2 regions of the Paenibacillus rhizovicinus genome follow, and region 1 is predicted to be linked to the other one. Evidence: riboswitches for the same ligand, from Rfam matches in the RefSeq annotation. Region 1 holds a riboswitch; the other holds the start of a gene.

Region 1 (15,508 bases):
GTGAAGAGCATCATCGACATCGGCTTGGGGACGGACGCGGAAGGCGCGGCGGCAACCGCGCTTGGCATGAAAGCGCGCCTTGACCGTACGGGCGTGCTGGACGGATTATCCGTGCCGCGATTGCTGGTCGCGGGCGCGGAGGACGGAGTCATTCCGCCGGCGAACACGTTTACGACGGACGGACCGCAGGTTACGCAGTCGCTGCTGGAAGACTGCGGACATATGAGCATGGTAGAAGCGCCGGAGCGGCTGGCCGCGGAGCTGCTCGCATTCCTGGACGCCAATAAGCATAAGTGACTTTTTCTCGAACGGTTTGCAACACTGGCACCGCGTTTGGCGTTTGATACTGGGGGAGGAACGGCGATGGTATTTCAGCGGGATTTTTTTATGCGGATGATTCAGGAGATGGGCGAAGCGGCGGGCGTTATCATGGGGCTGCGCCAGCAGCGCAAGCAGGAGGAAGCGCTGCTCGTCATCGATGATTTATTGGACAAGAAGTTTCGGATGAACGGCAAGCTGATCCGTCAGCTGTCCGACGCCGACCTCGTGCGGATGATGACGACGAACGGCGTCGTCGAAACGGCGAACATAAGCGGCGTTGCGCTATTAATGAAAGAAGAGGCGGCCATTCTGAACGAGCTCGGCCGAACGGAGCAAAGCTACCCGCTCCAACTGAAGGCATTCCACCTGTTCATGCGCCTGGCGCTGCTGGATGCGCCCGCGATGCTGCGGACGCCGTCGGAAGAAGCGGCCGACATGGCGGAACAGCTGGACGGCTACGAGCTTCCGCGCGCCACGAAGCTGCTGATGTGGGAATGGCATGAAGGCGACCGGCGGTACGACGAAGCGGAGAACGTTCTTCACGAGCTGCTCGAAGACGGCATGATCCCTCGCGAGGAAGCGCTGGAGTTCTATCGCAGGCTGCTGCTGCTCCCGGATGAATCGCTGGAGGCCGGAGGATTGCCGCGCGACGAAGTCGCGGACGGGCTGGAACGAATCAAACAAGACATCGAAGCGGTTTAGGAGCTGAACGAAAGCATATGGAAAGCGAAAGCAAAGAACAATGGCAGCGCGACATGGAGCAGTGGGTTGCGGAGGGCAGGCTGAGAGGAGCGACGTTCAGTCAGCTGCGCCGCAAGGACGGCGGTATCCCTGCCAAGACTGTCATTCGGCCGGTGGAGCTGAGAGGGTCGCTCCACTACCAGTTTCAATATTACATCGATAACAAAGTGACGCACGAGAACGTCCCGCAAGACCTAGCGGGGAAGCGTATGGCGGAATGGCTCATCGAGCACTACCGGCAGGCGTTGATCCGGACGGACGAAGCCGACGTGCAGGTGCTTTTCTCCAAGAAAGGCAAGGCGGCGGTGCTCAGCAAGCCGACCTCGCCGTCGGCTGCCGAGAAGAACGAAACGCTGTCCCATAACCGGCAGAAACAGCGGGTCGTGCAGGAGGGAGAAGCGGCGCCGTTCCTGGTGGAGCTTGGCATCATGACGAAGGATGGCAAGGTCATCGCGAAGAAGCAGGATAAGTTCCGTCAAATCAACCGTTTCCTCGAGATGGTTACGGACGTGCTGCCTTACCTGCCGGCTGACCGGGAGATTACCATCGTCGATTTCGGCTGCGGCAAGTCGTACTTGACCTTCGCGCTCTATCACTTGCTCGCTGTTCAGCAAGGACGCCGGATTTCTGTCGTCGGCCTGGACCTGAAGGCGGATGTGATCGCATTCTGCACGGAGCTCGCGAACAAGCTTGGTTATGACCGGCTTCGCTTCCAAGTCGGGGATATCGCCGATTACAAGGATCAGACGGAAGTCGACATGGTCGTCACGCTGCATGCTTGCGATACCGCAACGGACGCCGCGCTCGTGAAGGCGGTCGAATGGGGAGCTTCCGTCATTTTATCCGTCCCTTGCTGCCAGCATGAGCTGTTCAAGCAGATCGCGAACGATACGATGAAGCCGCTGCTGTCGCACGGGCTGCTGAAGGAACGTTTCTCCGCGCTCGCAACGGACGCTATACGCGCGCAGCTGCTGGAAGTCTTGGGCTATCGCGTGCAAATGCTGGAATTCATCGATCCGGAGCATACGCCGAAGAACATGCTCATCCGAGCGGTCAGGACAGCCGGAAGCGGCAGCGATGCCCTTCGGAAATGGCGGGAATACGAGGCATTCAGGGACATGCTCAGCGCGAAGCCTTACTTGGAACGCGCGCTTGAGGACAGGCTCAAAAACGCAGCCGGGGATGTCAAATAACGTAACAACGCTTATTGTCGAATATCTGAACTGTGTGATAGAATGGAAGAGAATATGCAGATTGTCCCAGGTCTTTTTTCATAGAAAATTATCTAGTGATTTGGGTGGAGTACATGGGACTTAAGATAGGCATGGATTTAGGCTTGCTCATTGGTTTGTTTTCCATCTTCATCTATGTGTTCGCCAAGAACGTCATCACTGCGCAATACAAGGTTTATCTGCTCTTCCACTTCTTCATGATGATTTGGCCCATCGGCCAGGTCGGCGTCCACACGACAGATCGTCCACACCTTCAGATCATCTATATCACTCTATCCTTTGTCGGTTTATCGATGCTTGGCTTCGGCTGGCTGCTCTTTACGAAGTATCTTGCGCACGGGGCCTACTATAAGCCTAGTCGAAACGTTGTGCTGTCATTTCTAGCACCGTCGCTGCTTCTGTCTGTCGCAATGATCTGGAATCCCGCGAACCTGTTCGTCGCCCCCGTTAATGGCGACTATGGAGAACGGGAATACGGCCCGGTTTTCTGGTGCATGTCTCTATTGCTCGTTGCTTACTTTCAATATTCGGCCCGATTGCTTTGGCATAAGGCGCGTATCCAGACGGAGCAAGCCGAACGTGCGCGTTTGAAGAATGCGCTGCTCGGACTCGTCGTAATGGTTGCGCTTCCGCTGCTCGATCTGTTGGTGAACGTCTTGCTGGATCCTTGGCTGCCAGTTATTCCTGGTATCACATCGTTAGGCATATTAGCTTCGGACATCTTCTTCCTGTACTCGCTGCAGAAGCATCGTTCGTTTGATCTTGTGAAGATCGCGCAGCAGGACGTCGTGGATACGCTGTCGGTCGGCATCATCGTCCTGGATGAGCAAGAATTCGTTATTGAGATCAACCGCAACGTATGTCCCAAGCTTAATATCGTCCTTGGCAAGAGGCTCGAAATGGAAGCGCTTCTTGCTGCTCATCTGTTGGACCCAAGTACCGAAGAGGCATTCATGCGGTTGTACCGCTCGCAGTCCGGCGAACGGGCGCATACGGAGCTCGTCATCAAGCATGATCCGAAGCAATATTGGTCCTTGCATGCAGCGCCAATAATTATCGGAAGCAAATTGCTGGGCAAAGTCATTACCCTTCAAGACATTACGGAGCTGAAATCCCATGTCCTGAAATCTCAGGAACAGAACACGTCGCTGCAAGAGCGGAATCGCGCTCTGATCTATATGCAGGACGAGCTGTTTCAAGCCAACCGGAAGCTGGAGCAGATGGCGATCACGGACAGCTTGACAGGCTGCTTCAACCGCAGGTTTCTTATGCAGCAGCTGGAGCACGAAGTGCTGACGAACCTGCGCTACAAAATTCCGTTCGCCGTCTTCTTGTTCGACATCGACATGTTCAAGCTTGTCAATGATACCTATGGACATGTCGTCGGCGACGAGGTGATCCGGCGTACGGCTGAAGCGGTCAAGGGAGCATTGCGGCGTACGGATATCTTGGCGCGTTACGGCGGCGAGGAGTTTGCCGTCTACTTGCCTCACACGGATCAAGAGCAGGCTGAGCGGCTGGCACAGCGCATTCGCGAGGTCGTGGAATCCAACGTCATGCCGACGGGACGCGGCAGGGCTCCGATTTCAGTGACGATCAGCATGGGGACTCATGTGGTCGAGCGACAAACCGACTTGCAGATCGACGATGTGAAGAGCTATTTGGAAGAATTGTTTTACAACATCGATTCGGCTCTCTACAGAGCCAAAGACAATGGGCGCAACCGAGTCGTTAACTATTAAGCCGAAGGGGGAACAGCGATATGTCGAATCATGGACGATGGATTGCTGCTGCCGTGTCATTAGGAATGACGGCGGTATCAGCGGGTTTATGTTACCTGTCATCGAGCCAAGGACATATGCTTGTTTCCGTTCAGCTTGGGTTAGCCGTTCTGGCGGCCGCAGCGCTTCCGACCGCTTGGATGTTCGGCCGGAGTTACGATCGGCTGAGGCTGGAAGCGACGATCGACAGCTTGACTGGCGCCTACAACCGGAGATTCATCGATACGACCTTCAAGAAGCTGCTTCGGCAGGCGAGCCGCAAACGCAAGCGGATGACGGTTATTATGCTGGATGTCAACGATTTCAAGGAAGTCAACGATCGACTAGGCCATCAGCAGGGCGATATGGCGCTTAAGCTGATTGCGGAGACACTTCAAAGCTGCTCCGATCGGGGCGAGTTCGTAGGTAGATGGGGCGGAGACGAGTTCATCATGATTTGTCCGTATTCGGACGACAAGGCAATTGATCGGGTGATCAAACGAATTCAAGAACAGCTGCTCGTGGTTTCCAGACGAGTCGGACTTCGATTATCGGTTGCGGTCGGCCATGCCGTTTTCCCGGAACAAGGGAAAGATTTGAGCCAGCTGATGAATACAGCCGATAAGAAAATGTATGGTGACAAATATGTATGCAAATCACAAGAAACCGAACCGGCAGCGCTGCAGGCATAAACGATTAGCACGCGATAAAGGCGGGAATCACCTATGAGAAAAACCAACATTCACTCCGTTAATCCGGGGGATAAGCTTGCCCGCCCTATTTTGCAGGAAAATGGGAACACCTTGCTCGGCTCCGGCGTGGAGCTCAACCAGCGTTTCATCGACAGATTGATGGGGCTCGGCATCGATACCCTATTCATCGAAGATCCGATGACGGACGGATTGGAGCCGACCTCGGCGATCAGGGACGACACTCGGAATCGAGCGTCGGACGTGATTTACAAGACGATGACCTCTCTAATGGATCAGCCGGTGATCAAAGGAAGAACGATCGCCCCTGAGCTCGGGAGAACCTTCCGGAAAGTGTTCAGCGAAATCATAACGGATCTCATTGGACGCGAGGAAATGATGGTCAGTTTAACGAATATGCATGTCGCCGATAGTTACCTGTTCAATCATTCGCTCAATGTCGCGATTTTGTCGGGAATTATGGGGCTGGCCAAAGGATATAATCGAAATCAGCTGGAAGAGCTTGGCATGGGCGCGCTGCTGTTCGACGTCGGCATGACGAGAATACCGAAGGAGCTGCTGAAGAAGACCGGGGTTTATACGCCGGCCGAGCGGGCTCAGATGGAGAAGCATACGGAAGAAGGCTTCAATATCATTCGGGCGCAGCATGATATATCGCTCTTGTCGGCACATTGCGCGCTGCAGCATCACGAACGCTACGACGGATCCGGTTATCCGCGAAAGCTGAAGCGGGACGAGATTCACGAATACGCGCAGATCGTCGGGATCGCGGACGTATATGACGCGTTGACCTCGACAAGGCCGCACCGGAAACGGTTTACGCCATCGGAAGCGATCGAATTTCTGTTCGCGGCGGGGAATACGTATTTCGATTTAGACGTTATCAAAATCTTTTGCAAGCATATTTCGATCTATCCCGTCGCGACGTCGGTGCTGCTCAATACCGGGCAAATCGCGGTTGTCGCACTGAATAATCCGCTTGCCGTGCACCGGCCGACCGTACGCATCATCCGGGAGCCGGACGGAACGCCGCCGCCGACCGGCTATCAAATCGACCTCAAAGACGAACCAAGCCTGATGATTGTCAAAGAAGTGTAAGCTGCGTCAGCTCGAACAACTTCATAGACATCGATACTAGCAAACTTGCCGAAAGGCAAGGACGCAAAGTCAAAGGGTCTAAGGTCCGTCGAAGACGGATAACTGACAGCCTGGCTGCCGAAATGTACCCCTGGTGTATACCCGGGTTCTAGAAGCGGCTCCAAGCATAGGAAGCGCTTTTTTTCATTATAAGGGGGAGTCGAATTGACCGGAGGTACGAAAGCGAAAAACCAGGACGTCTACGGCAGCGACAAGCCGAAGTTCTCGATCAAGGCGTTGCTGCACAGCCGAACGGTCATTGAGAAAGACGGCTATGTTTCAACCGGCGTATTGACCCATGCGGAAGGAGATATGATGGAGATCGAGCTGACCGAATTTAAGCAGTTCGATCTGGGCGACCCGGTCAGCCTGACCATCTATTCGCCTGTTGGCACTCATCGCCTGCGTTCATCGGTTATTGCGAAGGCAAGCGGTGCGCTGGCCGTCCTGTTTCCGGAGCGATCATTCGCCGGCTTGGATGAAAGACGCGAATCGCCGCGCGTGGACGCTGTCGTCCAGGGGACGTTGAAGCATAAACAATCCAGGACATTAATGGTTCAGAATGAACCTACGCTTGTGGAAGTGGAAGAGACGTTCGAATTGGTCACGCGCAACATCAGCGACACGGGTGTCGCGTTCCAGCTGCCGGCCGGTCCGAAACTGAGCAGCGGCGAAATCGTGGACGCATCCTTGAAGCTGGAGGCTCCGTTCGAATGCCAGGTGGAGATCATCCGCAAGGATGAAAGCTCCGAATGGACGACGTACGGGGCTCGGTTCCTGGAGCTGAACGAGCTGCAGCACAGGGCTTTGCGGGCATTTCTCATCCATAAGCAGGTTGGCGCCTATTTCCATTTGAAGCAGGATAAGAAGAGCCGACAATAGGATCGACAGTTTCGAAAATAGGATCAACTTAGCATGAAACCTAGGAATAAGGAAGACGTCTTGCCGGTACGCCGGCGGCGTCTTCCTTATTTATATTGGGCAAGCATGTATAAGTTTTCGCTATACCAGCTTATATTGCTAAGGGAAGAAACTTGCCTCGTCGCTTGGGTGGAGGCAGCGTTTCTTCTTGAACGTAGACGAACGTAGACGTGCAGCCGAGGGATGGTTTCGAAGTGAGCAAATGGTGGATGGCTTTGGTCTCGCTGTTGACGGCGATGGCGCTGACGGGGGCGGCTTTTCGTTACGGCCTGTTTTTCGACGAGGCCTTCTATAGACGGGAGTGGCTGGTCTGTCTGTCCGCGCTGATGGCGATGGGCTCTATTGGCATGCGGCAATGGAGGCGTACGCGGACGGGGCTGGGCGGGATCATGGATCGGCGTCCTATCTTTCTTGTACTGGGCTTGCTTATGGCCGCATTGTTATATAGCGCCGCGTTGCTGCGTCATCCGGCATCCGCGTTAGGCAGCTTGCAGCAGGCGCTTCGCTATAGTACGTATGCGGGCTTTACGGTATTTCTATATGCGGGCTTCGGATCGCCCGCGAAACGGATTTGGTTGTCCGCCGCCATGCAGGCATCGGGAATTGCCGTCATCGGCTGCGCATTGGCGGGGTGGATGGGGGCGTTGTCGTTTCCGTCCATCGTAATGACGACCGGAGATGCGCGGTTGTCCGCCGTAGGCGCGCGGCTGGCGGGCTTCGTGCAATATCCGAATTTCCTGGGTGCGGTTGCTGCCGCCTACCTTCTCTGGTACTGGCTGCTGCTGCTGCGCGCCCGTACAAGGATCGGGTTTGCGCTTGCGTCGGCCGGAGTCGTTCCTTGCCTGTTGGTTACGCTGTTGACGGAGTCAAGAGGGGCTTGGGCTGCCGCGGCTGCGGCATGGCTCGCGGGCGTTGTTCTATTGCACGGCAAAGAGCGCCTCGCCTGGCTGCTCTACAGCGGCTGGACGCTCGCGTGCGGCAGCGCCGCTTGCCGGGCAGTGGTTCATGCCGGTTTGCGGGGGGAGGCTAACGGCACCGGCGGCGGAGCAACGCTTACGGAGACACTGCTCCTGTTGGCGATCTGCTGCGCTGCTCCCGTCGGATTTCTGTGTTTGCGGGTTTGGATCGGGCGCTGCCGCGTTCGGCTCCTTCCGGGCTTGGCCTTGGCGGGATGGATCATCGCCGTCATTGGGATGCTGCAGCTGCTGCCTTCGGCGATTCTTGGCCGTCTGGGAGGAGCGGGTAATCCCTATGCAACTGCCGCGGCAAGAGGCTTGTTCTACCGCGATGCTTGGAAACTGATTCGGGAGGCGCCGCTGCTCGGCAGGGGCGGCGATACTTGGCGGAGCCTATTCACGGGCGTCCAGTCGCAGCCGTACGTCGGCAATGAAGTTCATAGCGGATTGCTGGAGCTGGCGCTCGATCTTGGGCTAATCGGGCTGTTCGCGGGCGTTTTCCTGGCCGGGGCGGTCCTGCTGCCTCTATGGAAGCGCGACAGGGCAGGATTGCTGCCGATCGCCGTGCTGCTGCTGCATGCAATGATCGATTTCGATTTGTCCTTCGGTTATGCGTGGCTGTTGATGTTGGGCTGGCTGGTTTATTATTCGAGCGGTGCGGAGGTGCGGGGAGAGGCTATTGAGGGAAGTTTGTTTGGTGGGGGGAGAGTTGAGGCAGGTGACGGGAGTTTGGGAGGGATCGGCGGGGGAAAAGTGATGTGGCGGGCCGCGATGCTGTCCGCGGCTGCCGTTTGTTTCGCCGCAGCCGCCGTGCTCGGCTGGCGGCTCGATGCCGCGGTGCGGCACCGCGAGACGGCTGCGGCCGTCTCCGGCGCGGCACGTGCAGCCGCGCTCCGCGCGGCGCTCGATGCGAATCCGTATTGGACGCGGATTCGCATCGAGCTGGCCGCTCTTGCGCCGCCGCCGGACCGGGCGGCGCTGCTTGCGGCCGGACTGCGCTATGAGCCGCAGTCCGTGCCGCTGTTGTGGGCGCTCGGCCGGGAATCCGCCGCGCGCGAGGATGTTCGCGGCGCTGCGGGCTGGATGCGCCGCGCGCTGGATCGTGACCGCTTCGACCGTGCGAAGCAGACGGAAGCGGTCGTGACGATGGCCCGGCTCGCGCAAAGCTTGCGAGCCGCGTCCCGCGGGGAAGAGGCCAAGCTTGCGGCCGATGAAGCCGATGCCTTTTTCGCGGCGTATGAGGCGCTCGACGGCCGCTATACGGCTAACGGGCGGCGGTTTGAAATCACGGCACAAGCCAGGTCCGCTGCGGAACAGTGCCGAATTCTTGCCGCCCGGCCGTCAGGCCCAGAGCCCAAAACGGCTTTAGCACCCTAACTTTAGGCCAATCGACTGATGGGATTGTCCACGCCGCGGAGATGCTTCTCGCATATGCTGAATCAACTCACCTTAAAGGAGTGATGATAGTGGCATCTACGCGCGTAAAACCAAGCTTAAAAGCGTCGAGTACGGGCAGAGTGATCAAACGTTCGGTACCGTTGAATTTGATCAAGCAATCGGGTCCTATATTCAGCCGGCTGACGGTTGTATGGGTGGCAAATAACGGCGTTCCATTCGACACGACAGGATTTTTCGCCCAGCTGGTCCGCAACAATCGCGTTGTGGCTACGGCTGCCTTCGACCGCTTCGGCGTCGTTCGTTTCGGCAGCATCCAAACGCTGACGAACGTCTCGTACACGATTCGCACATTTAATGCCAATGGCGTATTGTTCCGCACCCGGTTCATCCCGGCTCGCGTTGAAACCTTCGCAATCATCGGCTAACCTCGCATACTTCTCATTAACGACAACGGCAGCACGGCTCTCTCGAAGCAGAAGAGCCGTGCTGCCGTTCATCGTTCACCATCGTTCACCAGCCGCAGCCGTTGATCAGCCATCCATCATTTACCTTACTGCAATCATTCAGCCGCCAAAAGCGTCCCGGAACGCCTTGCACAGCTTCTCCCGGTCGACTTCCCACAGAGCCGCGATCTCGGCGCTGACGTTCTCGTCCCACCAGTCGGAGAGCACTTTGCGGTTGCTGGAATGCTCGTGAATCCATTGCAAATTCAGAAAAACCTTCTGTACATAGAGCTTTTCGGCGAGCTCCACTTTTTCCTTCGGAATATAGCCCCCAAGGCGCTTGACGGTACGGTACAGCTCATTCTCGCAGGCGCGTTTGATTTTACGTGCGCTGGGGTAGGCGGACGCGTGTTTCTGGGTGGCGGCGGAAGGTTTCATCGTAACCGACTCCTCTCTCTACCCCCTATATATGCGTCCAGAGGGCCAGGCGTCACTAGCGACAGAACCCGTTAACCACCAACCCTGCAAGGCCGTCCATGGCCCTCATTCCACCGGTCTACAGCACCGTAATATATCCGACCATCGGCCCGCCGTTTGCCAGCGAAGAATGCGTCAGGCACTCGATCGCGAACGTTCCCCGCTGATCCGCCGTGAAATGGACGACGGTCGTCTGCCCTTTATGGACTTCGCCTTTAATGCCAAGCTCCTGGATGATAAAAGGATGGGAGGCGCCGTTCACTCCGGTAATGCGCAGCTCCACGACCTCTCCTTTATGAACGACGATCGAGGCGGGATCCCAGCGATAGACTTCAAGCTCCTTGCCGTTAGCAAGCGTCGTCTTGAACTCTCCGGTCACGAGTTGGAAGACCTGCGTTTCTTTCGGGACGGACATCGCCGCGTTCGACTGGTTCCAGCGCAGGCAGACGGCCGTAAACACGATGACGAGCACGAGCAAATAGATGAGACGAAGCTGTTTTTTGCTGACGACGAAAATATTGGACATCGCGCTTCACTTTCCTTTCGGACAAGGATTATTACAGCTAGTCTATGCGCGGGCTTGACCCCCGATGCCCGAACGCCGCCGCCCCTGACCCGCCGATCGCCGAATACCCCGCCGCGCCCGCGCTGGAAGGCATGTCTCCAAGTATGCTAGAATACCGTAAGAGAGGCAGACTCGCTCAAGCGGCGGCTCTAATAGAGTATGATAGGAGATGAAGGATGAGCTGGTTTCATGATTTGGTTAATACGCTATTGGATTGGATTGAAGGCCTCGGTTACTTCGGTATACTGATCGGTCTGATGATTGAAGTCATTCCGAGTGAAATCGTCCTGGGCTACGCGGGTTATCTCGTATCGCAGCATACGGTATCGCTGACCGGCGCGCTGTTGTTCGGGTTCGTCGGCGCCGTCGCGCAGCAATGGATTTTGTACGGCATCGGACGCATTGCCGGCCGGCCGTTCTTCGAGAAATACGGGAAATTCATCAAAATCAGTCCGAAGCATCTCGATATCGCCGAGAAATGGTTCCTGCGCTACGGCAACGGCATCGTCTTCACGGCCCGATTCGTCCCCGTCATGCGCCAGGTCATTTCTATTCCTGCAGGCATCGCGCGTATGTCGTTCTGGCGGTTTACCGCGTTGACCGGTCTTGCGTCCATTCCATGGGTGGTGCTGTTCGTCCTTCTTGGCCGTTCCCTTGGCGACAAGTGGGAGGACATCGACGACAAGGCAGCTCCGTACGTGCAGCCGGCCATTCTGATCGCCATCGCCATTATGATCGTATACGTGGTGTATAAAGTGCTCAAACGCCGCGGGAAATCCATCTAAAACGTTTGTGCCCGGTACGACGGGTTTGATACAATTGGAAATAGAGGAAGCTATGAACCAACCATTTCGCCTGCCAAGGGCGAACAAGGAGGCCTTTATAATGGGTAAAAATGTAGCGAGCAAGCTGGGCAAAGGCATTAGCCCGCAGCAATTCATCGAAGCGATGACGAAGAACCAAGATGCGTTCAAGGATTGGGGCAATCGCTTTGAATGGACGAACGCGGAAGACCGCGAATTTTTCGAATCCATTAACAATCGGGACGACCTGCGCTGCTTGATCATCGCGGCCGATTGGTGCGGCGATGTCGTCCGCAACGTTCCGGTCGTGTTCAAGGCGCTGGAATTGACCGGCATGCCGGTAGAAGTGCTCATCATGGAGCAGCATCTCGAGACGATCGACGAGTTTCTGACGCTGGGCGGCCGTTCGATTCCGGTCGTGCTGATCGTGGATACGGGCGGCGCCGTGCTCGGCCAATGGGGACCGCGCCCGACGTACGTGCAGGAACCGATGGTGGCGTTCAAACAAGCGAATACGGACCGCGAAGCAGCGGATTATCAAGAGAACCTGACGGCGACCCGTCAAGAAATCGGACGCCGCTACGGTGATGGAACGGCGTACCAGCAGCTGATCATTTCCGAGCTCCGCGAGCTGCTGGCTTCCGTTTAGCACGATGCGTATCGAAACGTTTACGCTGGGACCGCTGCAAACGAACTGTTACCTCATCACCGAGGACACCGGCAAACGCGCGTTCGTGGTCGATCCCGGCATGGGACCGAAGCGCCTGATCGGGCGCATCCGCGAGCGTGAAGTAACGATTGAAGCGATCGTGCTGACGCATGCGCATTTCGATCATATGGCCGGCGTGGAAGACATGCGTCAGGCGTTCGGCTGTCCGGTCTATCTGCACGACGAAGAGGCCGATTGGCTCGAGGATGCCCGCAAGAACGGCTCCGCGCGCTGGTCGGACGTTACGCCGCCGCTGACAACGGCTCCCGCGGAATTCGCGTTGTCGGAAGGCCAGAAGCTGGAGCTGATCGGCCATACGTTCCATATCATGCATACGCCGGGTCATTCGCCCGGCAGCGTCAGCCTGTTGTGCGACGGCCATCTGATCAGCGGGGACGTCCTGTTCAAACTATCGGTCGGCCGTACGGACTTGCCGGGCGGCAAGGAACGCGACCTGTTCGATTCCATTCGGACGAAGCTGTACAAGCTGGATCCCGCGGTTCGGGTATATCCCGGCCACGGTCCGCAAACGACAATTGGATTTGAGATGGCAAACAACCCTTACGTGCCGGCCTAACCGCCGGTACGAAGGGTTCTATTCATTCAAATGGAGGAATTGCACACGTGGCTGAAACGAAGCAGCGGATGAAGGATGAAGAAACGGAAGGACTCTCCGGCAAAATCGAATTGACGCCCGAGGAGCTTGCCGCCGAGCAAGCGGTCATCGTCAAGCGGGTGTCGGCGGAGCTGAACCTGCCGCACGGCAAAGTGAAATCGGCGGTATCGCTGCTGGACGAAGGGAATACGATCCCGTTCATTGCCCGCTATCGGAAGGAAATGACCGGCGAGCTGGACGAGAACGAGCTTCGCGCCATCGAAGAGAAGCTGCAATATATGCGCAACTTGGAAACGCGCAAGCGCGAGGTTATCCGGCTCATCGATGAGCAGGGCAAGCTGACGGAAGAGCTCCGCGGCGCGATCAACGCGTCGGTCAAGCTGCAAGAGATCGAAGATCTATACCGGCCTTACCGGCAGAAGCGCAAGACGCGCGCAAGCGTTGCCCGCGAGCGCGGTCTTGAGCCGCTCGCGCAGTGGCTGCTGTCCCAGCCGCGCCAAGGCGAGCCGCTGCAAGAAGCGGCGAAGTATGTCGATGCCGCGAAAGGCGTGGAGACGGCGGATGCAGCGCTGCAAGGCGCGATGGACATCATCGCGGAACAGCTCGCGGACGATCCGAAGACGCGCGCATGGGTGCGCAGATACACGTTCGACCATGGCATCCTGCGCACCGAAGTGAAGGACGCTTCTCAAGAAACGGTGTACGAAATGTACTACAACTACCAAGAGCCGCTGAAGAAGCTGCCTCCTCACCGCACGTTGGCTATTAACCGGGGCGAGCGGGAGGACGTGCTTCGCGTTTCGCTTGATTTGACGGCGGACAAAATCCACGACTACATGGATCGCCAGCTGCTTCGGATGGGAACGGCTGCTGCCGTTCGTTCCGTGCTTCTCGCCACGATCGAGGACGCCTACAAGCGTCTGATCGCGCCTTCCATCGAGCGCGAGGTGCGCGGCGAATTGACGGAGAAGGCGGAGGAGCATGCGATCGGCATTTTCTCCGCGAATTTGCGCAATCTGCTGCTCCAGCCGCCGGTGAGGGGCAATGTCGTGCTCGGCGTCGATCCGGCTTTCCGGACCGGCTGCAAGCTCGCGGTCGTCGACGAGACCGGCAAGCTGCTGGAAGTAGCCGTCTCGTACCCGACGCCGCCGAACAACAAAGTCGCGGAAGCGGAGAAGCTGATCAACGGCCTGATCGACCGGTACCGCGTGGCGCTCATCGTCATCGGCAACGGGACCGCTTCCCGCGAGACGGAGCAGTTCATTGCGACGCTGATCGGCAAACGCAAAGCAGACAAGCTGCAAGGCGCAAGCGAGCTCAAATATATTATCGTCAACGAGGCAGGCGCGAGCGTTTATTCCGCCTCCAAGCTGGCGGCCGAAGAGTTTCCGAAGCTGGACGTGGCCGAGCGCAGCGCGGTTTCGATTGCCAGACGTCTCCAGGATCCGCTCGCGGAGCTCGTGAAGATCGAGCCCAAGGCGATCGGCGTCGGCCAATACCAGCATGACGTCAGCCAGAAGCGGCTCGAAGAATCGCTCGGCGGCGTCGTGGAATCGGCGGTTAACCATGTCGGCGTCGACGTGAATACGGCTTCTCCGTCGCTGCTTTCCTATGTTGCCGGCATCAATGCCACCACTGCGAAGAATATCGTGAAATTCCGCGAGGAAACGGGAATCTTCAAGGATCGGAAAATGCTGCAAAAGGTTCCGCGTCTAGGGGCCAAGACATACGAGCAATGCATCGGCTTCATCCGTATTCCCGAGAGCAGCAATCCGCTTGACCGGACGCCTATTCATCCGGAATCGTATGCAGTCGTCGACAAGCTGTGCAAAGCGCTGGGCTTGAAGCTGGAAGGGCTCGGTACCGAGGCCTTCCGCGAAGCGCTGTCGTCGATCGATCCGGCTAAGACGGCTGCGGACATCGGCGTCGGCGTGCCGACGCTGCGCGACATTGTCGACAGCCTGCTTCGCCCGGGACGCGATCCGCGCGAGGAGCTGCCTGCGCCGATTTTCCATACGGACGTGCTCAGCATCGAAGATTTGACGCCGGGCATGGAGCTGCAAGGCACGGTGCGGAACGTCATTGATTTCGGCGCTTTCGTCGATATCGGCATCAAGAACGATGGACTTGTCCATATTTCGCAGCTGAGCGGCAAATTCGTCAAGCATCCCATGGATGTCGTCTCTGTCGGCGACAATGTGACGGTTTGGGTGCTCGGCGTTGATTCGAAGAAAGGGCGCGTCAGCCTTACGATGCGCAAACCGGGCTGACCGGCGTCAGCCCGTCCTTATCGGCGATTCGAACGCAATCATGAACGTTGAAAAAGGGTGTTATCTCCGAGCAGCCGCGTCGTATCTTGACATCGCTGCAAAGAGATAGCACCCTTTTGAGTTGGTAGAATCGCTGCATTATAGTGTTACGGAATCGTCACCTTGACCTTGACTGGTACGATAGAAATACCAGCAGTCGTTCAACAATCGAATCTGCCGGCGGTCTTTTTTCAGGAAAGCACGCATCAGTTGGTTGCACAGCCATTGCGGCATCGCCCTCGCCCTCCTTCCAGCTCTCACTCGTTGTACTAAGTAGTGTATGGAGGTAGGCGAATGTCCGTGCAGGTCCAACTGACATCTCATGCAGAAAAGTCGTATTTGCCGTGCATTACATGTCGAATTCTTCTTCGTACCACTGTTCCAGCTGCGCTTGAAGCGCGCGGATTTCC
Region 2 (15,508 bases), 2.9 Mb from region 1:
CGACCGATCTCGCTCATGTCGGCTGGTACTACATTCCCGTGAACGCAGGCAAGGCCGTTTGGCTGGATCCGTACCTGAACGAAAACATCGGCGTCAAAATGATCAGTTACGTCGTGCCGGTATTCAAGGACGGGGAATCCATCGGCGTTGTCGGCATGGACATTAACTTCAATCTGTTTACCGATATCGTGAACGGCATCAAGCCTTACGCGAACAGCTATGGCGCCTTGTTGAACGCGAATCTCGACTATCTGATCGACCCGCGATTGAAGCAAACCGACAACCTGTCCGCCATCCACGCCGGTCTGGTGGAACAGATCAAGAAGCAAGCGCTTGGCGTCATGACGGTGAAAGAGAATAACGAAGACAAGATGATTTCGTTCGCGAAGCTGTCCAACGGACAAACGCTGCTGATCGATTCGGCGAAAAGCGATATTTATCACGATGTAAACACGCTCACGCAGCGCATTATCTTCGTATTGATCGGTGCTGCGGTCCTAGCCGCCTTGGTTGCGTATTTCATGGGCAGCCGGATTTCGAAGCCGCTGCAAACGCTCATTCTCGACATGAGGCGAGTGAAGGAGGGCGACTTTACGGTTCGCACGACGCTCCGCAGCAAGGACGAGATCGGCGAGATCGGAACGAATTTCAACGGCATGGTCGAAGAGCTGGAGAATCTTACGAGAAGCATTCGCGCGGTTTCCGGCCAGATTCACGTTTCGTCCCGTTCCCTGGCTTCCGTTGCCGAGGAGGTCACGGCTTCTTCGGAGGAAGTGGCGGCATCCCTTCATGAAATCGCCGAAGGCAATAAGATGCAGTCGCATTCGATCGAGAAGAGCTCGGAAATATCCGCGAATTTATCCGATAAATTCAAGCAGCTGCACGATAATACGAACGTCATCCTTCAAGTCGTGGACGGCATGCAGGCGAGCAACGAGAACGGCATGTCGTTGATGAACGGCTTGAACGCGGTCAATCACGACAATGGACAAGCCATTGCCAACATCGAGCGGGAAATCTTCAATCTGAACGACAAGACGCAGAGCATCGGCACGATCGTCGAGCAGTTAAGCCATATCGCGAATCAGACGAATTTGCTGGCTTTGAACGCTTCCATCGAGTCGTCGAGAGCGGGAGAAGCGGGCCGAGGCTTTGCCGTCGTCGCGGGCGAAATCAGGAAGCTGGCGGAGCAGTCGCGGAGATCGACGGAGAGTATCGGCGAAATCGTGCTGAACGTGCAAGCGGATGCCGGCCACACGGTCGACGCGATGAAGCAGGTGAAAGAGCGGGCCGTGGAGCAAACTGCAGCCGTCCTCCAGTTAAGCCAAGCTTTCGCGCTGCTGTCGGGCACGATCGATCAGATAACGGACATTTTGCAGGAGAACGGGGCGTTCATTACGGAAGTATCCGGCGAATCCAATCAATTGGCCGGCGAAGTCCACGAGATGTCGTCGATTTCGGAAGAGAGCGCGGCATCGTCGGAGCAAGTATCGGAAACGATGGCGGAGCAAGTGAAAGGCTTCGGGAAAGTGGTCGAAGAGGCGGAGGCGCTCAATCGATTGTGCGCGGCGCTGGATGAGCTCGTGGAGCGATTCAACGTGCGGCAATAGCGGTACGCGGAGAGACGTCCGTTCCTTCAAATTCAGCGACGGTCTTCACGGAACGCCTCTTAAATCTGCTGTCCAAGCTAATTACCGAGAGGCTGGAGCGAAGGGGCGGCGCGCCTGATGTGATCGGCGCCGGCATTAATCGGGACATTGCGATCTGGTACGGCTCCTCGGCTTTGATCGGCACGATCATCGCTTGGCTCCGGAACGACATGCCGTATACGCCGGTGTTTCTGGCCAAGCAATTTTCCCTTTTGCGTCATTTTCACCAGTCGAAACCGTGAGACCGTATTAGGCTCGTTCAGCCGCTTGGCTAGGGCGGGCATCATGGTCGGTCGTGGTCTGATCGATGAAGAAGCCGGTTAATCCCGCAAAGGGTTAACCGGCTTCTTGTCATTGCTTGTCTATGTCGGCTGCATGAGCGATTCGACAACTCGCCTGCCTGTATCTATCGACAACGTCGCCAATTATCCTCTCGGATAATTGACCTGCATGATGTCCATGAACGGCACTTTCTGCAGGCCGTCGCCGGTCTCGACATGGACCTTGCCCGTCCGGGAATCCATGGTCACGATCTGCCCTTGAACCGGTTCTTCTCTGCCCCACACGGATAATACGATAATGGACTCTTCTTGATAAGCCTCGGTCAATTGATTGCCCAGTTCTTCCAATACGAATTCGTCTCTCGTCGGTCTTTTGGGGACCTTGGTTTTAGCCAACGCTGTCACACTCCGATGTTCAATTTATAGGTTACGCTCCTACTGTCCACGTATAAGGCCGTCTTCCTAGTATACATGAAATTGTCCGCGAAGTACCCAGCCAGCCATTTCCTGTTCATATTCCGTTCATAGAAGATAAGTACCATTCAATCATAAGCGATAGGGGAGGAATTGGAATGGCTGCAACTAGCAACAGAATAGAACCTAATAATGGAGATTGGGCCGTTGAAGCGCAAGGACTCGTCAAAATATTCGGCGATAACCGTGCGGTGGATGGCGTCGATCTGAACGTGCGCGCCGGTACGATCTATGGCGTGCTCGGCCCGAACGGGGCAGGCAAGACGACCACGATCCGCATGCTGGCAACGCTGCTTCGGCCGGATGCCGGTTCGGCGCGCATCTTCGGGCATGATGCGGTGAAGGAATCGCAGATCGTCCGTCAATTGATCGGCGTGACCGGTCAGTATGCATCGGTCGACGAGGCGCTCAGCGCGACGGAGAATCTGATTATCTTCTCGCGTCTCCTGGGGCTTGGACGCGCGGAATCGAAGCGCAAGGCGGAGGAGCTGCTGGAGGAATTCGGGCTGACGGAAGCCGCGAAACGGCCGCTCAAAAACTTCTCCGGCGGGATGCGCCGCCGCCTGGATCTGGCAGCGAGTCTGATTGCGCAGCCGCCGCTCATCTTCCTGGACGAACCGACGACCGGTTTGGACCCGCGCACGCGCGCACAGATGTGGGATACGATCCGCCGCTTAGTCAAGACGGGATCGACTGTACTGCTGACGACGCAATATCTCGACGAGGCGGATCAGCTGGCCGACCGGATCGCCGTCATCGACCGCGGTTTAGTCGTCGCCGAGGGCACCGTAGACGAGTTGAAAGCATCGGTCGGCACGTCTTCGCTGCATTTGAGAGTTCAAGACCCGGCCCATATCGATAACGCGAGACGGACGATCGAACACGTGCTCGGCGTTCAGTCCGCCGTGTCGTCGGAAGCCGCGAAGATTACGGCGCCGATGGCGAACGCCGACTTGGTCACCGATCTGCTGATCGCGCTTCGCGCGGCGGGGATTCCGCTTGACGAGGTGAGCGTGCAGAAACCGACCCTCGACGAGGTGTTTCTCACCATCACCGGCCACGGCGTGAAGGATGACTCGCAATCCGCTGCCGAGGAAGCGAACAAAGCGAAGGGGGCCAAAGCATGAGAACGACTACGACAGCAATGAGATCGGGCGCCGGTCTGAAAAATCATACGAGCTTCCGCCAGTCGGTGCGCCATTCGCTCATGATGGCCTATCGGGGGCTGTTGAAAATCAAACGCACGCCGGAGCAATTGTTCGACGTGACCCTGCAGCCGATTATTTTCACCCTGATGTTTACCTACATCTTCGGCGGAGCGATCTCCGGGGACGTACAAAGCTATTTGCCTATCATTATCCCCGGCATACTCGTGCAGACCGTCATTACGACCTCCATCGTTACAGGCGTACAGCTGCGCGAGGATATGGATAAAGGGGTGTTCGACCGGTTCAAATCACTGCCGATCGCGCGCATCGCGCCGCTTGCGGGAGCGCTGCTGGCCGACACCGTCAGGTATACGATCGCAACCGTGCTCACGTTCACGATGGGCTATATCATGGGTTACCGGCCCGAAGGCGGCCTGGAGCATGTGGCGATCGCCGCGCTGCTCGTGATCTTCTGCTCCTGGGCAATCAGCTGGATCTTCGCCTTCTTCGGCGTAATCGCGCGGACCGCTTCGAGCGTACAAGGGATATCGATGCTCGTCTTGTTCCCGCTCACCTTCCTGTCGAATTCGTTCGTGCCGACCGACACGATGCCGAATTGGCTGCAATGGTTCGTGAAAATGAATCCGATCTCGCATATCGTTACGGCCGTCCGCGATCTGGCGAACGCCGGTACGATGGGCTGGGATCTCGTCATCTCCCTGATCGGCGCAGCCGCTATCGTCGCGGTCTTTGCTCCGATTACGGTACGCGCGTATATGCGCCGGACCTAGCACTTCGGCAATTCCGGTTGTTCATTATAAAAGGTGGCGCAGGAATGAATTCTGCGCCACCTTTTGTTTACCCGTTTCTTCAGCGCCCTTAATGCAGCTCCACGGCAAGCGGCGCCTGCATATAAGTCATCTCGAACTGCGCGGCTGTCAATGGCTTGCTGAACCAATACCCCTGCATATGCGAGCAGCCTTGCCGTTCAAGCAGAATGAACTGCTCCTCCGTTTCAATTCCTTTGGCTATGACATGAATATCCAAATTGCGTGCCGCCGCGATAATTGCTTCAATAACCGCATTGTTCAGCGATGATTTGGAACCGTCGTGCACGAACGCCATGTCGATTTTGATCGTATGGACCGGAACCGTTTGCAAGTGGCTCAAGGAGGAATACCCCGTTCCGAAATCGTCAATGGCGATGCTGACACCCAATGCCTTCAAGGCATTCAGTTTGGCGGTGACGCGATCGCTCCCGTCCAGCGCAATGCCTTCCTTCAATTCGATCGCCAAGTACTTGGCATCCAATCCGGTCTGAAGCAAAATCCGTTGGAGGGTTTGGACCAGCTGGTCTTGCTTAAACTGCTGAGCGGATAAATTGACGGCAATCGGAATCGCGCCCAGTCCGGCTTCCTGCCAAATTCTCATCTGTTCGCAAGCGGTTTGAATGGCCCATTCGCCGATGGCGATCAGTTGTCCGCTCTCTTCGGCAATCGGAAGAAACTCGCTCGGCGGAATGTTCTCGAGCACCGGATCCGTCCAGCGAAGCAGCGCTTCCACGCCGGCCATATTCCTTGTTCGCGCATGGAATATCGGTTGGTAGTGGAGGGTGAAGCGGCGTTCTTCCATGGCTTGGCGCAGCGATTGTTCGATCGATATTCGTCTGGTATGCACATGGTTCATCTGCCATTCGAAGAAACGATAGCTGTTTTTCTCCTTTTTCGCGGCATACATGGCAAAATCGGCATTTTTCAAGAGCGTTTCGGCATTGTCTCCATCGCAAGGATACAGCGCGATCCCGATGCTCGTCGTGACGTAGACGGTTTCTTGGTTCAAGCGGAAAGGATCCTCCATCGAGGCCAGGATGCGCCGGGCCAATGCACCGGCATTAACGCGGTCGGCCTGCGGGAACAGAATGACGAATTCATCGCCGCTCAATCTGGAGACGGTGCCGTTATCGCCGGTACAAGCAGCGAGCAGGCTGGCAAACTGTTGGAGCAGCAGGTCTCCCATCGGATGACCCATCGTATCGTTAATGAATTTAAAGCGGTCGATATCCAGAAACATGACGGCTACGTGCAGACCGGTCTGCCCCGCGTGCTCCAATGCTTCGGCGATCAGCTTATTGAACAAGTTGCGGTTCGGTAATCCGGTCAACATATCATAGTAAGCGAGTTTCTTGATCGCTTCCTCGTAGCGTTTCTTCTCCGTGATATCTCTGGCAATCGTTTGCACGAAGGATTGGCCTTCAAACTGAACGCGGATGGACGTGGCTTCGATATCGATCAGCTCGCCTCCCCGTTTAACCATCTTCAATTCGATGGAATCCGAGGTTCCATCGCCGGATAGCACATTGTGCTGCCAGAGCTCCATCGCCGGATGATAATCGTCGTGAATGAGCGAGATCAGCGGTTTGCCGATCAGCTCGCTGCCGTCCTGGAGGTCCAGCGTATGCTTGACGGCGGCGTTGACGAAGGTGATGAGCCCGTCATTTTGCACGAAAATGGACTCCGGCGAGAACTCGATCAGCCGGCGGTACCGTTCCTCGCTTTCCCGAAGCACTTGTTCCACTCGCTTCCGCTCGGTGAGGTCGCGGATGTATACCGTGAAAATGAGCGCTTTCTCTTTCTTGATTCTGGTCACGGTCATTTCGATCGGAAACTCGCATTGATTCGCATGTAGAGCCGTCGCCTCCATGCGTTTGCCCAGCATCGATTTATTGCTTGGCGCAAGCAGTCGGCTTACGCGGGCGCTGCTGCCAGGATGGGGCGGGATAAGCCGATCGGCCATTTGCCTGCCGATGACTTCTTCGCGTTTGTAGCCGAACAGCTGCTCCGCCGCCGGATTGAACTCGATAACCGTTCCCCGATGATTGAACATCATGATGCAATCGATGGCCGAATCGAGAATCGAGCCTTTCAAAGCCAGCTGTTCCGCCAAGCGCTGATCCGCCGTCAACGAACTGATGAAGCTGATGCCGAAGATCACGATCGTACCGAAGGCGACATAGATCGCCATGTCGACATAGTCCATATTTTGATTATCCATCAGCATGGTCATGGCGTGATCGGGAATGGTCATCGTGGCAGCGGCCATGCCCGTGTAGTGCATCCCCGTGATGGCGATACCCATGAGCAGGCCGCTCATCCAGAAGCTTTTGTGCGTATGGAAGGAGAGGAAGAGCGCGGTAATGGAAGCGATGATGGCAATGATGATCGAGAGCGTGAATAGATAGGGATTATAAGAGATCGCGACCCCTTCCAAAGCGGACATGCCGATATAATGCATCCCGCTGATGGCGAGTCCCATGAAACCGCCTCCGATCAGCAGCTTGTACTTGTTAAAGCGCGGGCGGCTGGCGGATGCGAAGCCGAACAATGAACCTAGGAAGGACACGAGGATCGAAACGGCGACCGTTGCGACATGGTACGATGCGCCCTGGGGCAAATGGAAAGCGAGCATGGCGATAAAATGCATGGACCAAATGCCGAGCCCCATGACGAAGGCCCCGCCGACCAGCCACAGCGTCTGCTTGCGCCCTTTGGATGACAGGACTCGCTTCGCTAAATTCAATGCCGTGTAAGAAGCGAACAGCGCAATGATAAAGGATAAACAAACCAGATACACATTATAACTGCTTGTCAGGTGAGTAGAAGCTTCCATCATATCCTTCACGCTCTTTTCCGTTTGTCATCTGGAGGATCATAGGGCGCCGTGAGAAATCAGCTCGTTTGCTTCGATTTCATGCCGCTCAATAGGGTGTGATCGCTGTGATGCGTGCGGAAGGCTTATTTTAAACGTCGTTCCGATTCCCGTAACGCTTGAGATTGCCGTCGTGCCTTCATGACTCGCAATGATTTTATTGCTGATCGTCAGTCCGAGTCCGGTTCCTTTCTCCTTCGTCGTGAAGAAAGGCTGTCCGATTTGATCCAGCATGTCTTGCGGAATCCCGCAGCCGTTGTCCGTAACGGACGCGACAATGGCATCTCCCGCCCGCTCGATCCGAACCTGGATCGTCCCCCCTTGCGAAGCCTCGATCGCATTCTTGATAATATTAATGAAGACTTGCTTGATCTGGTTCGCATCGCATTGAATGAACAGCGGGGCTTCCTCGTACTCGATTTGAATTTGGACGTCGTTCAGAATGGCCTGCGATTCGATCAGGGAGATCACGTGCTCCAGCAATTCGCACATGTCCATCGGTTTCCGATGCGCGTTCTGAGGCTTCGCCAACATCAGAAGCTCGCTGATGATAAGCTCCATGCGGTTGATTTCGGACATCATGATCGGCATATATTCCGGCTTCTGAATCCCTCGCTGCAGCAGCTGGACGAAGCCTTTGACCGAAGTGAGCGGATTTCGGATTTCATGCGCGATCCCTGCCGCCAGCTGTCCGGCCAGCGACAGCTTCTCCGAGGCGCGGATGAAGGATTCATTCTTCTTGCGTTCGGAGATGTCGGTGAAATTAATGACGGCGCCGACGACGGTCCGTACATTGAACATCGGCGTGATATGGAACTCCACGGGGAGCGTTTCGCCGTTCTTGTGATAGATCATGTCTTCGGCCGACTTCTCGGTCCCCGTGTCGTAGATGTTCCGAACCGGGCATTGCGGTTCGCCATTCACGGATGCGAGGAAGTACGGCGGTTTGCCGACAACCTCGGCGGATTGAAAGCCGGTGATCTTGGCTGCCGCCGAATTCCAGAACACGACGTTCTTCTGTTCATCGAGCCTTAATATGCCTTCGTCAACCGAGTTTAAGGTAAGGGAATACATCATGTTCAACTGCCTCAGGCGTTCTTCGCTTTTCTTCAGCCGGCTGTCAATCATCAGAATGACGACGGAGTACACCAGGATGATCGCCACGACGAACACGACCGTGATGGCGAGAATCAAATTGTTCATATTTTGAACGGGAGAATTCTGCGGCCCGTGAATGTGCTGCGGATGGATAACCGGCATGTTGCCGTAATGAAGAAAACTAATGGCTATGGACAGAGCGAGCGCGCTCAGCATTTTGAGCCAAATCCCTGCTTTGAAAATCCGTTTTTCATGAAACACGCCAATGAAGACAGGCATGAACAATAGGATGGACGGAACGGAGAACGGTTGACCGAAGTGCATGTCCTCGTTCATCTTAACGGCATGCATGCCGACGTAGTGCATCGCGCAAATGCCGGCCGTTTGCACGGCGCCTGCAGCAATCAACAGCTTGTTCCGTTTCCTCGAGACAGCATATAAGAAGAGCGACAGCGAGAAGAAGGACATGAAGATGACGATGAACATGGACAGGAATACGGTACCGAATCGGTAGATCGCGTTAACATCGAAGGGATAGGCCAGCATCGCGACGAAATGCATGGACCAGATGCCGACCCCGAATACGAATGCAGCGCTTACAAGCCAGAATAATTTGGCATAGCCTTCCGTGAACATGCGCTTTACTAGATGCAAACAGATTAATGAAGAACAGAAGATTTGCAGAAAAGCCGCGCTCGCCAATAAGAAATGTCCCATGATGCCTCCTGAAAATCATGTTGTACCGGTTCTTCGTGATAAAACAAAAAAACCCATCAGGTGATGAATGGATTTCCGATTTTACTCGGCAGCCTTGTCTACCGTCGTATCGCTAGATACATTAGGCCATGGCTTTGCGTCCCACAGTTTCCAAATGGTTTGCCCTTATCGCAGGTATGCGGTTGGATGGGACTGGAAACGGATTCCCTTTAATTCATTATAAGAATAACCGATCCAATGTATATAGCGAATTTCGTCGAAATGAAATAGCGAATCGTTCAATCGCATCTCCGATCCGTTCCGGGATCTCTCCAATCAAATTCAGGAGGTGTCCGCGGCTGCAGTTGCAAACTGGCGGATACGCTTCTGGGAACAGCGGCATCAAACGGTTAAACATCGAAAAGCCGCGTCCGGCTGACGTGGCATTTTTGGGTGAAACGACAATTTTTTCAACATTTTGCTAAAGTTTTTATTAAATTTCATTGAATTCTGTGAAAATGTTAATCCAAATGCGCTTACCGGCTATGTTATAATTTTGCCCAGAAGATGAACGTTGGAAGCTTAATCCAACCAACTTGCTCAACTGGGAGGTACGCATGATCAGAGATAGCAAGCCGGCGAGAAGGCTAATAACTGCAGCGATAATGGGATTGCTGATGCTTTGCATCGGACCGTTGTCCATCGTATCCGCAGCGTCGACCGCGGTTGCAGCAGATGCGATAATTAAAGTGAACGGCGAGAAAGTGAAGATGAGCGGTTCAGAAGCTTTCGTCTTCCTGAACAGGATGTACGTGCCCGCGGCTCGGATCGCCGAGGCGTTCGGAGCGAAAGCAAGCTGGGACAACGACAATGAGGAATTAACGTTACATACGGCATTAGGCGATGATATCGTGCTCGGAAACGGCGTGCCCGTTGTTTATTTCAACGAAGAGCGCTATCGGATGGATGCCTATCCGTTCGTGAAGAACGGCAGGCTGTTCATTCCGCTGCGCCAGCTGGCGGACTTGCTCCATGCCGACATGAATACGAATGAAACGGCAGACGTGATTAATTTAACGGCAGTGAAGCCGGCTGTCGTGACGGAAGCGTATGGTTTGGATGAAATCAGCGCGGATTTCGGTATCGGCAAGTCGATGCTATTGAAGCGGAACGGGTTGAGCGGCAACGCCGTGATCAAGCCGGGCACGAAGCTGAAGGTAGCGATTCCGTCGTTCTTCGATCAAGCTGCGAAGCCGTACACGGAGGCCGATTACTTGCTCCTTGCCAAGATTACGATGGTTGAATCAGGTTATGAATCGTATGCGGGACAGCTCGCGCTAGCCAATGTGATCTTAAACCGGGTGAAGGACCCGCGCTTCCCGGATTCGGTTCGCGACGTGATTTATTCGGGGAGACAGTTCCCTCCGGCCCATAACGGTCTGCTGGATCGAAGCAAACCGAATGCAACTGCCCTGCGCGCTGCCAAGGATGCGTTGAACGGCCGTAATAACATTAAGAACGCCGTATATTTCTTCAATCCCGACATCTCCACCGGATCGTATTGGTCCAGCCTGGATGTGGTCGCAACGATTGGCCATCATCGTTTTGCAAGATAAATGAGCAAGCAGCCAAGTCCGCTATGGTCTCCGATTGAAGCCATAGCGGATTTTTTTCGTTGCGGGGCTTGTTCCGTTGGCATAAGAGACAGGAGCTGCGGATCGGGCAGTCAAGAGGATGAAATGCGGCTCGCAGTCGGCTATAATGATTAAGGCCGTCTATCGAGGCGGAAAATTGCGGTAACCTTAAGGAGCGTATGAGATGACGACGATCAACGAATTTATTGGCGAATGGCTAAGCCATCGCAAAGTACTGCATCAGATGCTGGAAGACGTCACGACAGAACAGCTTCAACTGAAACCATGGGAGAAAGCAATGACGCTTTCCGGACTGATCCTGCACATTACCGGAGCGATGGGCATGTTCGCCAACACGGTGAAGAACGGCGTTTATACGCAGGCTGTTCCGCCAAAAGCATTCACGACCATCGATGAGCTTCGCGCTAACATCGCGGCGGACACGGAAGAAACGGAAGCGATCCTGAGATCCATCGCGCCGGAACAGCTGGAGCAATCGATCGATTTCTTCGGTCATGCCATGACGGGCAGCGCGCTGCTTCAGAATGCCAAAGACCATGAAATTCACCATAAAGGCCAATTGTTCATCTATTTGCGCCTGGCAGGCATCGAGAAACTGCCGTTCTTCGTCTATCGCGGCTAGATTGCAGCAGACCAAGAGAGATTGCGCGAGGCGGATCCGCTGCGTGACTGCTCGGCTGTCGATATCGAACGACAATATAAAACCGCTAGACGCATGAGGTTCATGACGTTTAGCGGTTTTTTGTGTCATCATGCGCTTGAAAAAGCGGGCAGATGACGATTATTTGCCGGGAACGTAGTAAGCGCGAAGCGCATCCTTGATGCCGAGCGGATTGCCGCGCAGGTCTTTGGCGCTGAAGAAGACGTCGCCATCCACCTCCGGCTTTGTCTTGTCGTAGTCCAGCTGGCGGATCACCTCAATGGAAGATTGCCAGCCGACCTCCGCGGTGCCCAGTTTATAGGGCGAGTGGCCAATGTAGAGATCCACGCCGGTGCCTTTCACTTCGTTCGCCCACCAGTCAACCAGCTTGCCGTACGGCACGGCCAAGTTGTCGAAGCTCCAATAGATTTGCGGCGTGACGTAATCGACCCAATGCTGCTGGATCCACATGCGGACGTCCGCATACATGCTGTCGTAGTCGGTGACGCTCGCTTTCGTCTCCGAGCCGGTCGGATCGGCGCTCTTGTTACGCCACACGCCGAACGGGCTGACGCCGAAACGAACGCCGGGCTTCAGCGCATGAATCGACTCGCTCAGTTGGCTGATAAACGCGTTCACATTGCCTCGCCGCCAATCGCCCAAAGTCAGGTTCAACGGATTATACGCTTTGAATGCAGCCGAATCCGGGAACTCGCCGCTCGAAGGATAGAAGTAATCATCCAAATGGACGCCGTCGATGTCATAACCGCTTACGGCTTCCATGATCGTATCGATAATATGCTGACGCACCTCCGGGATGCCCGGATTCAGATACGGTTTCCCGCCGGAGTAGACGATCCAATCGGGATGCTGCAGGATGACGTGATTCGGCGCAAGCGTATCCGTCTTGGCATCGACGCTGGCCCGGAACGGATTGAACCAGGCATGAAACGTCATGCCCCGCTTATGCGTTTCCGCTACCATATACGTTAATGGATCGTAGGTAGGCGCTTTGCCTTGCTTCCCGGTCAAAAATTTGGACCAGGGAACGAGGGACGACGCATAGAGCGCATCGCCGGCAGGTCTGACCTGCACGAATACCGCGTTCAGCCCCATGTCCTGCAGATCGTCCAAGAGCTGCGTGAATTCCGCTTTCTGCTTCGCTTCGTCGCCTGCGGATGCGGCGCTCGGCCAATCCAAGTTGTAGACCGTCGATACCCAGGCGCCGCGCAGGGAAGCTGTGCTGCTGCCTTGTCCGGTGCCGGGGTTCGTGCCAGTGCCAGTGCCAGTGCCAGTGCCAGTGCCAGTGCCAGTGCCAGAACCGGGGTTCGTGCCAGAGCCGGAGCCAGAGCCAGAGCCAGATCCCGTTCCGGAACTGCCCGTGTCATAGAGAAATATGGATTTGCTTGCCTGTTCCCAGACTACCGTAAGTCCCAATGATTCGCCGACGAACCGCAGCGGCACCATGACTCTTCCCGACATGATCTGGACGCTGCCGTCCAGCTTGACCTGCTTGTCATCGACGAGCGCGCTATTCTGTCCGCTTTGCAATTTAATGAGCGTATGCGAACGTTGAATGGTCACGGAGCGCGATGACGGGTCCCAGTTCACGACGGCGCCGAGCCCTTCGCTAATAACGCGGAGCGGCACCATGGTCATATTCAGCTTCGGTATTACGTAGGGAGGGACGTCAGCCGGTAATTTCTCGTCCTCCAGATAGATCGCAATGGCGTTGGCTTTGGAAACGGATGATTGCTGAGAGGCGGCTTTCGCGTCTTCCAGCCGGACGCTCATTGCGAATAAGAGCAAAGCAAGCAGCAGACAGCAGATTCGAGTTGATTTCACAGTCGGGTGATCGGTAGTCATAGTTCCTCCTAAGTGTTGGTATATACATAGACGCGGAAGGATAGCTCGAGGTTGCGAGGAATCGCGAATGCGAGGATAAAAGACTTGCATGAATGCGATCGAAAACATAAACTGAACATAGAAATTACAAAATGAACATATATGAACGAACTATGCGTTTGGAAGAATTAAAATCAACGCAAAACTAAGCATGAAAGCGATGAACGGAATGAACCCACTGCGAAGATACGAGAAAATCATGGAAATGCTGCTGGCCGAGAGGGAAGTAACGGTCGCCGAGCTTACCGAACAGCTGCACGTGACAGGCAAGACAATCCGGGAGGATCTGGCGAAGCTGGAGGAGAAAGGGCTGCTGCTGCGCATTCACGGCGGGGCGGTGCTCGCGCAGGAGAATCAGCACGGCATTCTGTCGCCTAAGCAGGACGAGGTTCCGGTCGAGCATCGGGAAATCGCGGCTGCGGCTGCGGCGCTCATCGAGCCGAACGAGGTGATCGCATTGGACGGTGGCCGGACGACGCTGGAGCTTGCCAGACGGCTGCCGGATCAGCCGCTGACGATCGTGACGAACGACCTGTTCGTCATCGCGGAGCTTGCCCGCAAAGAACGGATACGCCTTGTCGTTCCCGGCGGCTATCAGATGCGCAACATGCTGATCGGCACGGAAGCGGAAGCCTACATCCGCAAGCTGAATATCTCCAAGGCGTTTCTGTCCGCCACGGGCGTTCATCCGGAGTATGGCTTCACGATCTATTCGGGCGAATCCGTCGATATTAAGCGCGCGTGGCTGGAAACGGCAAAATCGTCTTACGTGGTGGCGGACCATCGTAAATTCGGGCAGGCGGCGCTGTTTACGTTTGCCAAATTAAACGAGGTCAAAGCGATTATTACGGATTCGGCTATGCCGTCCGAGACGGCGGAACGGTTTAAGCAAGCCGGGGCGAGCCGGATCGTGCAAGGAACCGAGCATTAATTTGACGGGCGTACCGGCGTTGTTCCCGGTATGACCGGACATTGGACAGGCGCGATGGCAGTGATTTTGCCGTCGCCGGGCTGCTTCATGCAGCGCGGTTCCGCGCGAAGTGGAAGCGCTTTATCCTGTGCGGATAATGCGCGACGGCCGCGGCAGAATGGATGGTTGCACGGCGCAGCTAGAATCGGCTTCAATGCAGGAAATTCAGGAGAGGAGAGATCGCGATGAATCGGGCGTTTATTCGCGCAAGCCTGGAGAACGGAGCGCCGTCCGGCGCAGCACTGTTGTTCCCGTCAGAGGACCAAGCGCAATTCTGGAGCCGGGTGAGCACGTCGGCGGACTACGAGGCTATGGTCGCGGAGATTAAGTCGGAGGGACTGAGATTGCTCGGGGAGCCGATTCCGGAGCTGCGCTACTCGCTGTTTACGCTGTTCGAGACGACGGGCAGCAGGCTGGCCTATGAAAGGGTCTATTTCGAGAAGCGCAGAAGGCTGAACGCGATGGCATTCTTGACGCAGCTGGAGCCGAACGATGAGCGGTACCGAACGGCGCTGCACGATGTGATATGGTCGATTTGCAATGAATATACGTGGTGCCTGCCGGCGCATTTGCGAGATTCGGCAGAAACGGACGGCGGACAGGCGTTCGCGATCGATTCGCCGGAATGGAGCAGGCGGGAGCGCAGAACGGCGATCGATCTATTCTCGGCGGAGACGGGCTTTGCGTTATGCGAGATTGCATGTCTGGCCGGATCCGAGCTTCCTCCCCTCCTCCGGAGCAGAATTGTTGAAGAAGTCGTCCAGCGGTTGTTCAAGCCTTACTTGCTTCAAGGTCCTTACTTTTGGGAAACGGTCGATAATAACTGGGCTTCGGTTTGCGCAGGATCCATCGCGTCTGCGGCGCTTCTGCTGTTGGACGAAACGGAACGATTGGCGGAAATCGTGGAGAAGGCGCTCGGCACGATGAATCATTATTTGTCCGGCCTGGGCGATGACGGCGCTTGCTTGGAAGGCGTCGGCTACTGGAATTACGGTTTCGGCTATTTCGTTTATTTCGCCGATTTGCTGGAGCGGCGGACGAAAGGCGCGATTGACTTGTTCGAGAACGATAAAGTGCGGCAGATCGCCCAATTCCAGCAGAAGGCCTATCTCGACGGCGATACGACGGTTAATTTCTCCGACGCCGTTCAGCATGCCAATGTCCAAATCGGTCTCTCGCACTACTTGGCCGGCCGTTATCCGGAGACAGCGCCTCCGCCGAACGCGCTTCGGGCGCCGTTCACGGAGGATCATTGCAGCCGCTGGGCGCATGCGTTCCGCAACCTGC

Evidence for each region. A riboswitch is a leader RNA that binds a small molecule or an ion and turns the genes downstream of it on or off. The one in region 1 is predicted to bind cyclic di-GMP.
Region 2: another riboswitch for cyclic di-GMP. It lies ahead of GZH47_RS26425 (ATP-binding protein); the one in region 1 lies ahead of GZH47_RS08100 (PilZ domain-containing protein).

The regions. Positions count from the first base shown of each region.
Region 1 is NZ_CP048286.1:1,739,415-1,754,922, reverse strand. It holds gene GZH47_RS08130 (alpha/beta fold hydrolase) at 1-297, shown strand, start outside; gene GZH47_RS08125 (DUF6483 family protein) at 364-1,023, shown strand; gene GZH47_RS08120 (class I SAM-dependent methyltransferase) at 1,041-2,255, shown strand; gene GZH47_RS08115 (histidine kinase N-terminal 7TM domain-containing diguanylate cyclase) at 2,369-4,036, shown strand; gene GZH47_RS08110 (GGDEF domain-containing protein) at 4,057-4,746, shown strand; gene GZH47_RS08105 (HD-GYP domain-containing protein) at 4,780-5,862, shown strand; cyclic di-GMP riboswitch class I at 5,891-5,984, shown strand; gene GZH47_RS08100 (PilZ domain-containing protein) at 6,067-6,783, shown strand; gene GZH47_RS08095 (O-antigen ligase family protein) at 7,017-9,155, shown strand; gene GZH47_RS08090 (hypothetical protein) at 9,245-9,601, shown strand; gene GZH47_RS08085 (dehydrogenase) at 9,740-10,057, opposite strand; gene GZH47_RS08080 (cupredoxin domain-containing protein) at 10,176-10,622, opposite strand; gene GZH47_RS08075 (undecaprenyl phosphate transporter UptA) at 10,838-11,446, shown strand; gene GZH47_RS08070 (thioredoxin family protein) at 11,547-12,113, shown strand; gene GZH47_RS08065 (MBL fold metallo-hydrolase) at 12,118-12,750, shown strand; gene GZH47_RS08060 (Tex family protein) at 12,819-15,059, shown strand; gene cmpA (cortex morphogenetic protein CmpA) at 15,198-15,332, opposite strand; gene GZH47_RS08050 (hydrolase/acyltransferase) at 15,448-15,508, opposite strand, start outside.
Region 2 is NZ_CP048286.1:5,934,015-5,949,522, forward strand. It holds gene GZH47_RS26395 (methyl-accepting chemotaxis protein) at 1-1,610, shown strand, start outside; gene GZH47_RS26400 (TetR-like C-terminal domain-containing protein) at 1,607-1,891, shown strand; gene GZH47_RS26405 (YolD-like family protein) at 2,075-2,326, opposite strand; gene GZH47_RS26410 (ATP-binding cassette domain-containing protein) at 2,503-3,531, shown strand; gene GZH47_RS26415 (ABC transporter permease) at 3,528-4,343, shown strand; gene GZH47_RS26420 (bifunctional diguanylate cyclase/phosphodiesterase) at 4,432-7,221, opposite strand; gene GZH47_RS26425 (ATP-binding protein) at 7,258-9,072, opposite strand; cyclic di-GMP riboswitch class I at 9,157-9,246, opposite strand; gene GZH47_RS26430 (cell wall hydrolase) at 9,669-10,667, shown strand; gene GZH47_RS26435 (DinB family protein) at 10,870-11,328, shown strand; gene GZH47_RS26440 (family 10 glycosylhydrolase) at 11,488-13,212, opposite strand; gene GZH47_RS26445 (DeoR/GlpR family DNA-binding transcription regulator) at 13,412-14,182, shown strand; gene GZH47_RS26450 (heparinase II/III family protein) at 14,407-15,508, shown strand, end outside.